One region of the Exiguobacterium sp. s157 genome, then DNA from elsewhere that is predicted to be linked to it. Evidence: riboswitches for the same ligand, from Rfam matches in the RefSeq annotation. Region 1 holds a riboswitch; the other holds the start of a gene.
The links. A riboswitch is a leader RNA that binds a small molecule or an ion and turns the genes downstream of it on or off. The one in region 1 is predicted to bind S-adenosylmethionine.

Region 1 (7,350 bases):
TCGATAGCTCGACCAATTTTTCGTCCGTCCGCGAGAAACCGTTCTGCTCGATCAATCGTTCGTCGATGTTCAACTCGCTCATGTCGTTGACGATGACCGCATATTTCTTGCCGGACCGATTGTTCAACAGATGATTCATCAATGTCGTCTTGCCGCTCCCTAAATAACCGGACAGCACCGTGATTGGAATTCGTTTCATGTATCTTCACTCATAAATCGTAATCATTACTCTTTAGATAATGACGGGTCACCTTTGTCTTGTCAAGAAAAAACACGCCCGTTCCCGGACGTGTTCCTTTCCCTATTCTTCCAACGCCTTGCGTTCCGCCTCGGAGCGGGGATACGTGTTCGCTTGCCACTCGGCCCGATAAATCGAATCGAGCTGCGTCAGACCGACCTCATCCTCATCCTTATCGGCATCGACACTCGGGGCCTCATCCCAGCGCGGATTCAAATACGTGTGGTCGTCTTCCTGGTTCGAATCCAATAGTTTTTGAATCCCGACCCGGGCCACTGCCGCGAGTGCCAAACCGATGCCTGCACGAACGAGCAATCGCTTCACCATCTCTTTACCTCCTTATCGTCCAAACCGATAGAGCGGCATCCCTTTCACGTCTGTATCGATTTTAAAGACCGACCCCGCGTCCGGATGGGCTTTGAGTGCCTCGTCATCCATTCCTTCACGAGCCGTCGTGATGGCGAGTTGGTTCAAGTCGTCACCGACGAAACAGCACGATGTGACGTTCGGGGCCGGCACGAGCACCTCGAGCACTTTTTCACCCGTCTCCGGGTTCCAGCGCGAGACGCGGCCGCCGGCGAAGTGTGCAATCCATAAGAACCCTTCCTCATCGGACGTCATGCCGTCCGGGAATCCTTCCTCGACGGTGAAATCGATGATGGCCTCCCCTTCGCCGAGCGTACCCGTCTTCAAGTCAAAGGCGTATTTACGGACCGTCTCGGTCGGTGTATCGATATGATAGAACGTCGAATGGTCGGGTGACCATGTCAGTCCGTTCGATAATGTCAACTCGCTCAACATGACCTCGGTCGTGCCGTCGCGATTCAGGCGGTATAGCGTCGCTTGTTCCGCCTCGTCTTCAAGATGGAGCGTGCCGGCGAAGATGCGTCCGTACGGGTCGGCTTTACCGTCATTGAAGCGGAGCTTTCCTTCCGGGTCGTCGAGTTCGACGATTTTATCGAGCTCTTTTGACGTCTCGTCCCACTCATAAATCCCGTCTTTCAAGCCGACGACGACGCCGTCCGTCACTTTCGGGACCGCGAACCCGATCTGTTGTCCCATATCGAACGACGACAATTCATCTTCCTTCTCATCGTACCACCAAAGTGTATGTCCCTCGATATCGACCCAATAGAAGCGTTTCAGTTCCGCATCCCAACACGGGCCTTCCCCAAGCGTATTTCGAACTCGAATCCATAACGCAGCGTTTACTGTCTCCATTGAATTGCCTCCACTCTCTACATTGATTTCAAGTGACTATTCCCTGAGGGGGCAATCTCTATTCAACATTTCCCAAAATAGCAACCGCTCGGAAGAAAAATATTGAACCGGGCCGGCATCCTTCTAGGGCAGAAGACAAAAAAACTCCTTGAATCATGAGATTCAAGGAGTCCCTGTCATTTTGCGCCTTCGACATTCATATGCTTGCTGCGCAACTGGCCACAGGCCGCATCGATATCAGTCCCGTGCTCGAGACGGACACCGGTATTGATGCCCCGCTTCTTCAAGACGTCATAAAACGCCATGATGTCCTCAGACGTGCTCCGCTCATACTGAATATGCTCGTTGACCGGATTGTACGGAATCAAGTTGACGTATGACTTGTCTTTAATATCGTCAATCAAGTCGGCGAGTTCCTCGGCGTGCTCCGGCAAATCGTTCACTTTCGATAAGAGAATATATTCGAACGTGATGCGTTTGTTCGTCTTCTCGACGTAATAACGGATGGCCGGCATGAGCTTGTCGAGCGGGAACGCCCGGTTGATTTTCATGATTTGCGTCCGCAACGCATCGTTCGGGGCGTGGAGTGACAGCGCCAAATTGATGCGAAGATCGAGGTCCGCGAATTTGTAAATCTTGTCGGCGAGACCGCTCGTCGACACGTTGATTTTACGCGGTGCGATGGCGAGTCCGCGTTCGTCTTTGACGACACGGAGGAAATCGACCAAGTTATCGAAGTTATCGAACGGTTCCCCGATTCCCATGACGACGATATGACTGACGCGGGCACCTTCCCCGACCTCGTCCAAATAATGTTGCACGGTCATGATCTGTTCGACGACTTCGCCGGCCGTCAAATCGCGCGTCTTCTTCAAGAGACCGCTCGCACAGAAGCTACAGCCGATGTTGCAGCCGACTTGCGTCGTCACACAGACCGAACGTCCGTATTTGTGACGCATGAGCACCGTCTCGATATAGTGTCCGTCATGCAGTTTAAGTAAAAATTTGACCGTCCCGTCGCCCGCTTCTTGTTTGACGAACAGGTCTTGCGTCGAGATGACGTATTCGGCGGCGAGCGCCTCACGTACCTCGGCCCGTACCGAGATGTCCTCGATGTGCTTGACTCGGTCGATATAGAGCGAGTCCCAGATTTGTCTAGCGTGGAAGGCGCTGTATCCCCAAGAGACGCACGCTTCCGTCAGCTGATCGAATGTCAGCCCGTATATAGATGGTTTCATTGCTATCTGTCCTTTCTTCAATCCGCATACGTACCATTGTAGCGGACGTGGACGACCGGTGCAACGTTCTTATAACGGTGGGACGGGACGTGTCACGTGACGCTCGAACGCATAGGCGAGACGAATCAAGTCGCGTTCGGCATAGCTCGTCCCGGTGAATGATAGACCGAACGGGGCCCCGCTCGCCTTCAAGCGATACGGGATCGTGACGGTCGGATGGCCGGCTTTCGCCGCCATGTCATAATTGTGGTCATGCGGCAAGACGAGCGCATGAAGTTCCTGCTCGGCCAACAATCGGTCGATGCCGTCCGTCTTGGCGTGATAGACGTCGTCGAGGCGGCGCATCAAATAGGCGTCCTCAATCAAGCGACCCGATTGTTCGTTCGCTTTCTCGAACGTCTTCTGTCCGTGCGGAATCGTCTCCGGATGACTGTTGTTCCAGTTAATCAAATCCGACAACGTCTCATACGGGAGCTTCGTCGAGGCGAGATACGCCTCGATTCCGAGCTTGAACTCATGATACAGGATATCCCCTTGGTCGAGCCCTGCTTTCGACGGCAGTTCGACGGTGACGACCTCGATGCCGCTCTGTTTCAGCAATGCGATTGCTTCGTCGTAGAGCACCTGCTCTTCTTCCGACAAATCGGTCTTGACGACGCCGACACGCATCCCGACTGCTTGCCGCTCATCGAGACAAGTCCGGTAAGGCGGACCGGCCGGAAGATGCGCCGTCGCTGGGTCAGCGGGATCTTCCCCGACCATCGCCTCAAGGGCGAGCACCGCATCCCGGAGTGTCCGTGCCATCGGGCCGGCCGTGTCTTGCGACCGGGAGATCGGGATGATGCCGCTGCGGCTAATCAACCCGACGGTCGGTTTGATACCAACGATTCCGTTATGGACGCTCGGGTGGATAATCGAGCCGCTCGTCTCGCTGCCGACGGCGAGCAACGTCAAGTTGGCCGCGACCGCTGACGCCGAACCTGAACTCGACCCTCCGACATCGAGCTTGTCCCCATATGGATTGAGCGTCTGGCCACCGACCCCACTCCAGCCGTTTGGCATGCCCTCGGTCAAAAAGTTGGCCCATTCGGACAAGTTCGCTTTCCCGAGGATGATGGCCCCGCTCGCGCGCAGGCTTTGGACGAGATGGGCGTCCCGGCCGGCGAAGTGATGCGCGAGGGCGACGGCCCCGGCCGTCGTCTTCATCAATCCGGCCGTCTCGACATTGTCTTTAATCAACACCGGGATGCCGAGCAACGGCAAGCGGTCACCTCGTCGAAACGCCCGGTCGGCCGCCTCGGCCTCGAACAAGGCGTCCGGGTTCACTTGAATGACCGCTCTCAGCTTATCGTTCAACTGGGCGATTCGAGTCAAATAATAGGCCGTCACGTCACGCGCCGTGAACGTTCCTTCTTTATATCCGCGATGGGCGGTCTCGATATCGAGTTCGAAACATGTGTTTGGTTCAGTCATATAGATTCCTCCTTTGGTCACTCGATGGTATTCGCTATCGCCACATGATTTCCTGTTTTCGTTCGCCAACGAATATGTAACTTGGTACACTGAAAGAAAAGGGAGGTTACTATGAACCGTTCGTACGTTCTCGTCTTATTGTCCGTCTTTGCCTTGTTCTTCTTACAGCTATATGCCGGGGACGCTCCGTATACGCTACCGCTCTCCATCGTCCTCGTCATCTTGATTCTCGGCGCCACCTTGGTCCAACTTCGACGCAAACCAAACCGTTGACGCCGCTTCAAATCTGATGGTATGATGCTCTCACCAACTACATATCGATATCTCGAGTGAACGAGAGACCTGGCTCTATGACTTCACAGCAACCTGCTTCGGCAAGGTGCTACTTCCAGCAAGGCAGTTTGCCTTGGCCGATATGACAGAGCGCTCATGTCGATGACATGGGCGCTTTTTTTTGGAAATGAACATGAGGGGGACTTATTAATGGAAAAAGCAACATTCGCAGGCGGCTGTTTTTGGTGCATGGTGACGCCGTTCGAGGAACAACCTGGCATCGAGTCAATCGTATCCGGTTATACGGGAGGTCACGTCAATGACCCGACGTATGAACAAGTGAAGACAGGGACGACGGGACACTATGAGGTCGTCGAGATCACGTTCGACCCGACGCTGTTCGCTTATGAACGACTGCTCGAACTATATTGGATTCAGACCGACCCGACCGATGACGGCGGCCAGTTCCAAGACCGCGGCAGCCAATATGCGCCGGCCATCTTCTATCATACGGAAGACCAACGCGTGAAAGCAGAACAGAGTCGCGACGCGCTCGCGGCGAGCGGACGCTTCAAACAGCCGATTGTCACGAAGATTCTACCGGCCGACACGTTCTATCCGGCCGAGGAATATCATCAAGACTTCCATAAAAAAAATCCGGCCCACTATAAAGAGGACCGGAAGAAATCTGGGCGCGACGCATTCATCGAGCAAGCCTGGTAAACAAAAGACGGGTCGTCTGACCCGTCTTTTTAGCTCTTGGCAATCCCGAGCATGAATCCGGCCACGACGATGAGCCCGATTCCCATAAAGACGAAGACCCGTTCTTTCGTCGTCTTCTCTTCTTTCAATAGATAAATCCCGCCGAGCGTCGCCACGACGACGTTCAATTGGGACAAGGCGAATGACGTCGCGATGCCGACCTCACCGCTTGACACGAACAGCCCGAAGTTCCCGATCCCCCAAGCGAGACCGGCCAAAATGTTTTTGAACGTCTTCGGGTCGAACTTCTTCACATCTTTCTCACGCAGGCTGAACAAGAGCGCCGCGACGAACATCCCGACCGACTGCGGCAAGATGGCCGTGATGCCGTCGACCTCGAAATAGTTCGTCAAGACGGCATACGTCACATAACCGATACTCGACACGAGCAGGACGAGCAAACCTTTCTTCAAGGCGCCGCTGCTATCGCCATCTTTTTGTTGTTGGTATGACGTCAGTGCCGCCCCGATGATAATCAACACGAGCGCAGAAAAGCCGAGCCACAACTCGGTCGTCGTCTTCCAATCGCCGAGCACGATGACCCCGAACAACGACGTCCCGACGAGTTGCATCCCGGTGCTGATCGGCATCGCTTTCGATACACTTAAAATTTGGAACGACTGGAACTGTAAATATTGCCCGAGTGCCCAGAACACACCAGATATGAAGCCGGTCACGATTGCGAGCGTCGTGAACTCCGGATTGAAGACGAGTGCGATGATGACCGCCATCACCATCGCCCCAATCGTCGTCCCGATTAACTGTTGAATCGGCTTGCCGCCGACTTTCGAGACGATGAGTGGGATACTCCCCCACATCAAGGCAGGTAAGAGTGCGAGTAAAATCATTTCCATAGATAACACCTGCTTTCGTAGAATAACATTACCCATAATTTTCCCACGTTTACGCCCGATTAAACTTTGTTCAAAAAAATTTAAAAATACCCATTGCCAAATGTTTTACTAGGATGATATAATAATTTTCGAACGGGGCATTAGCTCAGCTGGGAGAGCGCCACGCTGGCAGCGTGGAGGTCAGCGGTTCGAGCCCGCTATGCTCCATTATGGAAGTCACCACTCATTTGAGGGGTGACTTTTTTGCGTCTCCGCCCGGTTTAAGTCACCTGGTAGCGGGTAATGATTGTAAGACATCATTATTCTAAGGGGGACTTACTATGGATCGTGCCTCTGTCGAAGAGACCATTTTAGCCGTCATCGACTGTATGCGGGCAAGCAATCACTGTTTCTCAAAATGTTTACAAGAAGAGGATTTATTGATGGTCGCCGAGTGTATCCGGCTGACGAAAGAATGTTCGGAAGTGTGTGCGCTCGCCTTGAACGCGCTCGAGACCGATTCGGCTTTCACCAAACCGATTGCTGCACTCTGCGCCCAGGTGTGCGACACGTGCGCCGTCGAATGTGGCCGCCATTTGCATGACCATTGCCAACGTTGTTCCGAAGCGTGTCTCCGCTGTGCCGAGGCGTGTCGCAACCTCGTGGCCGCATAATCGCTTTTTAGTCTAACGATATGTTAGACTTTTTTTATACTTGTTTTATGAGAAAGGGACCGATTATGTCACATTCAATTCTTGCCATCGACGTCGAGACGGCCAACCGCGATAGTCGCAGCATCTGCTCTGTCGGCTGGAGCCTACTCGTCGACGGTGAAATCATCGAGACGAACCAACTACTCGTCAATCCAGAAGAAGACTTTGACGCAGGCAATATCCGCGTCCACGGCATCCGGCCGAGCGACGTCTGGGACGCCCCAGCCTTACCCGAGGTGCTTGAACAGCTCTATCCGACGCTGCGGGATGTCGACCTCGTCATGGCGCACAACGCCTCATTCGATATGGGCGCTTTCAAGAAAGCGATCGCCAAATATGATTTATATACGTTTCCGACGATCGAGTACGGCTGTACCGTCAAGCTGTCGCGAAAACTGTATCCTCGACTGCCGAATCACAAGCTGAACACGATGGCGGAATATTTGAACGTCCCGTTCATCCATCACGATGCGGCTGAAGATGCCCGCGTCTGCGCGTTGCTTATGCGCGATATGATGCAGAAGACCGGGATTCATGACCCGCGTGAACTGCACCGCTATACATCGGTCAAGCTCGGGAAGCTCGCCTATTGACCCATA
Region 2 (7,350 bases), on a different contig from region 1:
ATCGACATACTCCATATTTGTGAAGCCGCTACCGACGCCCGCTTCTGTCTCGATGAGGACCTCGTGTCCAAGTTCAGTTAATACGGCTGCACCCATCGGCGTCAAGGCGACGCGGTTTTCGTTGTTTTTAATCTCTTTCAATACCCCGATTTTCATGTAAAGTTCCCCTTTCTCTACTGACACAATTTGTTCACACCTCTAGTATAGACCCATCCGAAAACGCTGTCTTTAGCATGGATTCTAAAAGTGATAACGCCCACTTTGTGAAAAAACACAAAGTAGGCGTTAATCGTCTTGGCGGTATTGACCGGCCTTAATGGCAAGATAAACGGCGGCCCGTTCAGGGAGCGAGACTTGGGTGATGTTCGTCAGTTCTTCAATCCGCCGAATCCGGTAGAGCACGGTATTCGGATGGATGTGAAGATGAGCGGCGACACGCTTGACGTTCCCATCAAAATAGAAATACCATTCGAGCGTCGTGACGAGTTCAGTATGATGCGTGACGTCATACGCCTGTAGGCGCTCGATGGTCGGATGCGTCTCGAGACGAAGCCCGATGCGTCGGGCCAAATCGGGAACGAGCTGATAAATTCCGATCTGTTCGAACGTGCGCGATGTCGCAAGCTCATACGGGAATTTTCGGCGAAGCGACGTGACGCGTCGTGCTTCTTCCATCGCCGCATAGAGCATGTCGCTCTCAAAAAAACGTCGACTGATGCCAAGGCGCGGCTCCGCTTCAATGAACTTGTCTCGGAGCTGCGTTTCAAAGCGGTCGGCCCACTGCAAGAGCGCCGTTTCTTCCTCGGCCAAGTCCGATTTCATATAATGCCAGACGAGTAACTGCTGGCCATCGATCGCGTGCAGGACGACTTCAATCGCTTGCTGGGTCGCCAATACATAAAACAGTCGTTCCGCCAGTTGCGGGGTGACCGGCTGGGCACATTCAATCACGGTGAGGCGGCTGGCGACGGCAATCGGTGCGAGCTCATTCAAGCGATCGCGGTGGGATGGCGATAAGACGGGAGTGGCCAGCACTTCTAAAAAGAAACGTTCCAATTCGGCGTCGATGCGCCGTTCGTGCATCGCGATGGTCATCAGCAATTTTTTGGCGATGTTCGCCCCTTCTTGTAGGACGGTGAGTTCTTGTTCTGAGAACGGCGTCGTTCGGGCCAGGCTCCAAATGTAACCGAGCACGTCACCTTGTTGCTTGATGACGACGGCCGCCCGCTCACTGAGACCAACGGCCATTCGGGCCGGGATAACGACCGGTTCGTCGCGGTCGATCACTTCTTGAAGGATGCCACTTTCCCATAAGTCTTCGATGACTGCTTCCGGGACACGGCGGCCGATAATCGTCGCGATTCGTGCCGGGTCCGTCGAGTCGGGGTGGGTGCTATAGGCCAGTAACTGATGGTGTCGATTCTCAATCGTGATGGGGGCCCGAATCGCTTGCCCGATTGCTTCGGCGAGCGTATCGAGCGACTCATAAGATTTCTGCAAAAAAGGCATGTCGATTCCTCCTCTCTTTCACTATACCGTCTCTGTTGTGAAAGTTCACAAAAAGATGGTGAGTTTTTAGAAGGGGGGAACGACATGCCTGCATCATTCACATTAAATTGGGAAAAACAGTCCGACCACGAGACCGAGTAAAGCCCCGACGATGACTTGGAACGGGGTATGACCGACCAGCTCATTTAAGATGGGCGTCTCGTGCTTGATTCCTTTGAAGTAGTCGTTCAACAAGCGGGCCTGGAATCCGACCGCCTGACGAACGCCGGTCGCATCGTACATGACGATCGTCGCGAAAATCAAGGCGAGTGCGAACATACTGGAATCGATTCCTTCGACTCGACCGATGACGGTCGCTAAGGCGACGACGGTCGAAGAGTGGGAACTTGGCATCCCACCCGAGGCAAACATGATTTCTAATTCAAAATCTCGTGTTTTAATGAGTTCGGTTACGAGCTTGGCTGCTTGTGCGATGAACCAAGCGAGCAAGGCGGCGAGTAAAGGTTCGTTAAAGAGCAATCGATTCACTTCCTGTCTGACAATGGTATCTACACTATACCCGATTCTGTCATCGGCTAGACGTAAAGTTTCTGTCAAAAAAGCACCTCGAGCGTAGGCTCGAAGTGCTTTCTGGTCGATTTTTGTTACCCGACGACGCCTTCAGTCTCCTGAAGTTTGTCCGCGATATTCTCGATGATATAGCGGTTACGTGGATGCTCCTGGCACTCTTTCGAGCATGAACGCATTTGTTTCGGTTCACACTCTTCACAACAGAAGTGTTGGGCATTACACACCGGGTTGGCACAATTAACGTAGCGGACCGTCTTCGTTCCGCAGTGCATGCACTCCGAAACCACGGACGGGTTGACCGTGTTGACCGGGACGTTGATGCGCTCGTCAAAGACGTAAAGCTCACCTTCCCAGTCTTCGCCTTTCGTGGCTTCGTCTTTGCCGTACATGGCGACGCCGCCTTTAAGGTGGAAAATGTTGTCGTGACCTTGGTCACGCATATATGCGGTAAATTTCTCGCAACGGACGCCTCCGGTACAGTACGTGAGTAACGTTTTCCCTTCGTAGAGGTCCTTGTTCTCTTCGAGCCAATCTGGCATGTAACGAGAAGCCTCTACATCGATTTTGATCGCGTTTTTAAAGTGACCAAGATCGTACTCGTAGTTGTTACGAACGTCGAGGATGACGACATCGTCGCGATTCATCATCTCTTTCCATTCTGCCGGTTCGAGGTATGCACCGTGCTGTTTAGGCACGTCGAACTCACCATCAAAGCGCCACGTCACAAGCTCTTTCTTATGACGGACAAAAATTTTCGAGAACGCATGCTCTTCGACCTCATCGATTTTGAACTCGATGTCGCTGAATAGCGGGTTCGCTTTCAAGTCGTTCATGTACTGCTCGGTCTGTTCCCAAGTTCCAGAGCACGTCCCGTTGATTCCTTCGGAAGAAATCAAGATGCGTCCTTTGATACCGAGGTCCTTGCAATACTTGAGGTGCTCTTGTGTGAGCGTTTCTGGGTCTTCGATATTGACGTACTTATAGTACAGTAAGACCCGCATTGGTTTTGTTTCCATGTGTGTTACTCCCCTGTGTTCAGTTTTTTGCAGGAAAACGAACGTTGGGTTGTGTCGTTCGACGAACGGACTTGCCTGCAACCACAAGTCCATATTATATGATAGATATCACAGCGGAATTTCGCAAATACTTTTTATTTTTTTACGGCGGTGGGCAGGGGGATGCGTCTTCCTGAGCGAAATCGGGTAAAAAGGGAATAACGAAAGTTGAAGGTGGAAACTGACATGCTGACATCACTCCAACAATATATTTTAAACTTGATTGAATGGCTACAAGGACTTCCGGGCGGACCTTGGGCAGGACTCGGGGCACCTTTCCTGGAAGCCATCTTTCCATTTCTCCCGCTCGTCCTCATCATCTCGGCGAACGCAGCAACGTACGGTTTTTGGCTCGGGACGTTATTGTCGTGGGTCGGAAGCTTGCTCGGGACGATTCTTGTGTTTGCAGCTGTTCGCTACGTCTTTCGAAAGCCGATGACGCGATGGCTCGAGAGGCATAAACAAGGCGTCTATTGGCTCGAACGCATCAATCATATGAGTCCGGTCTCGCTCGGATTTCTCTACTCGCTCCCGTTCATTCCGGTCAGTTTGATTACGTATTTACTCGCCCTCATCCAAATGCCGCTCCGGACGTTCATTATGGCGGCCGGGTTTGGGAAGTTGCTCGTCGTCTTGATTTTCTCTGTCATCGGTGACCAGTGGGAAGAGTTTATCCAAAGCCCGTTCCGATTATCGATGCTCGTCCTGTTGCTGTTCGTTCTGTGGGTAATCAGCCGCGGACTCGAAGAACTGCTCAAACGGCGTGCCTTCAGAAAACGTAACGAGCAGCTGAAACGTGAACTTGAAGCGAAACGACAAACGACCTTGTGAAGCGACAGCTTCACAAGGTCGTTTTCGTTAAGCGCGTTTTTTGAAACGCGGGAAGTTAAAGGCGATGGCCAATCCTCCGCAAATGAACAACAAGAACGGATAGAACATATACGGCACGAGCGCCGGTGATGCCGTGTTCGTCAGTTCGGCCGCAATGAGAAGCTGTGCCCCGTAAGGCAGCAGACCTTGGACCCCGCACGAGAAGATATCGAGTACACTCGCAGACTTTTTACGTTCGATGTCATAATCGTCGGCGATGTTCGCGGCGAGCGGACCAGCCACGAGAATCGAAATCGTGTTGTTCGCCGTCGCGACGTTTGTCGCACTGACGAGCCCGGCGATGCTCCACTCCGCGCCGGCCCGTCTTTTAATTCGGGACGTGAGCGCGTCACGCAAGTACGTGAGTCCGCCGTTGTGCGAGATGAGTCCGACGAGCCCACCCATGAGCAATGTCAGGAGTGAAATCTCGGCCATGCCCATCATGCCGTCCGCCATGGCGGTGACGTACGTGGTGACGGCTAGACTGCCATCCAATAGACCGATGATGCCGGTTAGGGCGATGCCGCCGAGCAAGACAAGGATGACGTTCATTCCCGTCAAAGCGAGCACGATAACCGCTAGATACGGAATCAACTTATACCATTCAAACGCCGCCGGCTCGATGGTCGATTCTCCGCTCGATAGGGCAGCGAGTAAAATCGTTGTGATGACGGCTGCCGGCAAGACGATCCAAAAGTTGGTCCGGAACTTGTCGCGCATGTTCGTCCGCTGGGTGCGGACGGCTGCAATCGTCGTGTCCGAAATGAACGACAAGTTATCCCCGAACATGGCACCCCCGACGACGGCGGCCGCCGCGATAGCGATATTGACGCCGCTCTCCTCATGGATGCCGAGAGCGATCGGCGCCAGTGCGGCGATCGTCCCGGTCGACGTACCCATCGCCATCGAGATGAAGGCTGCGATGACGAATAGGCCGCTCAATAGGAGCGAGGGCGGTAGTAACGTCAATGCCGCATTGACGGTCGCGTCAATCGCACCGATTGCTTCGGCGACGCTTGAAAACGCACCGGCGAGCAAGAAGATGAACACCATGATGAGGATGCTCGGGTTCCCGGCACCTTGGGCGACGCGTTCGACCGTCTGGGTGACGCTCCCTTTCGTCATCATCGCCGCGACGATCACGGCAATCAAGGCCGCGATCAAGACGGGGAATTTATAAAAGTCGTCATAATAGATGCCTGCCCCGATAAAGAAGACGAGGAAGACGAGTAAGGGCAAGAGCGCCCATTTGTTAGCTGTTGGTTGTTCCAATCGATTCACCTCATTCATAAAAATAAAAAGAGAGCCTTCTGAAAAAAGGCTCTCTCGACAAGAAACACTTTTTTCATCTTTCGAGCAGACCGCTCGCTGGATTTGGCACAGGTTACCCGCTGCCGAGACGTCATCGGGCCAGTCCCTCAGTCTCTCTTGATAAAAAAGTTGTGATATTTAGTTATAAGACACGTTCCCTAACGTACCTGTTTCAAATCTGCTTGTCAATAGCAAACCCCCACGCGATGAACGTGGGGGCGAGTCAGGTCGTTAAGAAATTATAATGGGCGACGCGGTTGCGACCGGCGTATTTCCCGCCGACGTAGAGCGCGCGGTCGGCGTTACGAATCGTATCGTCAAGACGTTTGTCGCCGAACGACTGAATCGTATCGACACCGATTGAAGCGGTGACGGGTATATCGATTCCGTCGACGTGGAACGGTTTGTTCTCGATTTGTTGGCGGATGCGCTCGGCGATCTCGACGGCGGCCTCAACATCACAACGGTTTAAGAGCAAGATGAACTCTTCACCGCCGTAACGGGCGGCAAAGTCTTCGGTGCGGAGCACTTGACGAATGCGGCGACCGAATTCTTGGAGCACACTGTCTCCGACTTGGTGACCGTGCGTGTCATTGATTTTTTTGAAGAAGTCGATATCGAGCATCGCGACGGAAATCGGATACATCGAGCCGTCCGAGATCTGTTGAATCCCGTATTCATAAAAAGCCCGCGCATTGGCAAGCAGCGTCAAGCTGTCCGTCCGGCTCTCAGTATAGAGGCGGTCGCGTTCATGACAACGACTGATCGTCCGATTGAACGACTTGAGCAGTTTGACAATCTCGCGTTGAATGATGGGCGGATAGCCATAGACGTGCTCGCCCGTCATCACAATCCACGTGCGGATTCCTTCGATTTCCTCGGAACGGACCGAGATGAAGCTATGATAGTCTTCATTAAATTCGTTCGACAGCGGGGCGTCCCATTCGAAGCGCATCTCGTACTCGACCGAGGCTTCGTTCGGATAGGTTGCATCGAGTAATTCAAAGACGACATGGCGATCGATCGGCTGGCGCGTCTTCAAATCAAAGTAAAGTGTGCGATCAAACAGTTTGAACTCGACGTACCCTTCATCGTACTCGTTGAGTCGCTCACATTGACTGAGGAACACTTCGATGGCTTGTGCCTCGCTTTGCGATAGCGATACGGCTTCTTTTGCTTCATCATATTGTTCAATCAACGATTTGAAGGCGTCTTGTCGACCTTTTTGAATGATGAGTCGCTTAATAAAGAACGTGAGTGCGGCGGCGATACTGCTGACGACGAGCAAGTTTGTCTCCCGGAAGAGCGAGGCCGCCAAAATGAAGACGAGACTGACGATATACGTGTAAAACGCGATGCTTAAAAAGTCGCGGACCGGGATGTCGACGCGGAACCACCAGCCGACTTGATACTTTTGGACGACCGTGTTCAAAATGATGGCAATAATCAAACCGGCAAGCGGGAGGAACGATTCTTGGGAATAGAATCCGAGACCGGTCACACCACCAAGTGCCAAGTAGACGCTGGCCGGGATGGCGATTTCCAAAAATGACGTGATGGCATTCCACGGATACGTAAAACGGAACCGTCGAAGCGCGACGCGCGGTTTCAAGTTGACGAACTGGAAGACGAGTAGTCCAATCTGATTGACGAACAGCGCTGTCTCAAAATCAAAGAATAGAAAAATAATTAAGACGATACTTTCTGAAAAGGTAAAGTAGACGCCTTTCCGTTCAATGGAGTCCATTTGAAAAATAATGACGAGCAACGCGATCAAGATGAACGGTAACGGCTCGATGGCCGGCATGTTCAATACGCCTGTAGCGAACAAGATGAGCGTCAAACCGAATAGCATACTCCAAATACTCCAACCAAGGACGGACATCTTGCGGAAATGGTTCATGGTTCCCTCCTATGTGGGAAAAATTCAATTATGTATGGTAGGAGATTCGGCACAATCACGCCTGAGTCCTGCCTATCCATCATAATGGCGGAATTCTAGCATTGAGTCTATATGAAATATCCTCTATAATGA

Region 2: linked by a shared signal. The riboswitch ahead of KNP67_RS07390 (Na+/H+ antiporter NhaC family protein) and the one ahead of msrA (peptide-methionine (S)-S-oxide reductase MsrA) in region 1 are both predicted to bind S-adenosylmethionine.

Annotation. Positions count from the first base shown of each region.
Region 1 is NZ_JACSLQ010000005.1:121,407-128,756, reverse strand. It holds gene KNP67_RS10835 (GTP-binding protein) at 1-199, opposite strand, end outside; gene KNP67_RS10830 (hypothetical protein) at 302-565, opposite strand; gene KNP67_RS10825 (SMP-30/gluconolactonase/LRE family protein) at 578-1,459, opposite strand; gene rlmN (dual-specificity RNA methyltransferase RlmN) at 1,636-2,697, opposite strand; gene KNP67_RS10815 (amidase family protein) at 2,767-4,170, opposite strand; gene KNP67_RS10810 (hypothetical protein) at 4,282-4,443, shown strand; SAM riboswitch class I at 4,488-4,589, shown strand; gene msrA (peptide-methionine (S)-S-oxide reductase MsrA) at 4,654-5,166, shown strand; gene KNP67_RS10800 (GRP family sugar transporter) at 5,196-6,059, opposite strand; tRNA gene KNP67_RS10795 (tRNA-Ala) at 6,194-6,266, shown strand; gene KNP67_RS10790 (four-helix bundle copper-binding protein) at 6,380-6,712, shown strand; gene KNP67_RS10785 (3'-5' exonuclease) at 6,778-7,344, shown strand.
Region 2 is NZ_JACSLQ010000003.1:42,758-50,107, reverse strand. It holds gene ald (alanine dehydrogenase) at 1-156, opposite strand, end outside; gene KNP67_RS07410 (PucR family transcriptional regulator) at 286-1,509, opposite strand; gene KNP67_RS07405 (divergent PAP2 family protein) at 1,612-2,037, opposite strand; gene trhO (oxygen-dependent tRNA uridine(34) hydroxylase TrhO) at 2,154-3,095, opposite strand; gene KNP67_RS07395 (TVP38/TMEM64 family protein) at 3,321-3,965, shown strand; gene KNP67_RS07390 (Na+/H+ antiporter NhaC family protein) at 3,993-5,294, opposite strand; SAM riboswitch class I at 5,347-5,442, opposite strand; gene KNP67_RS07385 (GGDEF domain-containing protein) at 5,539-7,218, opposite strand.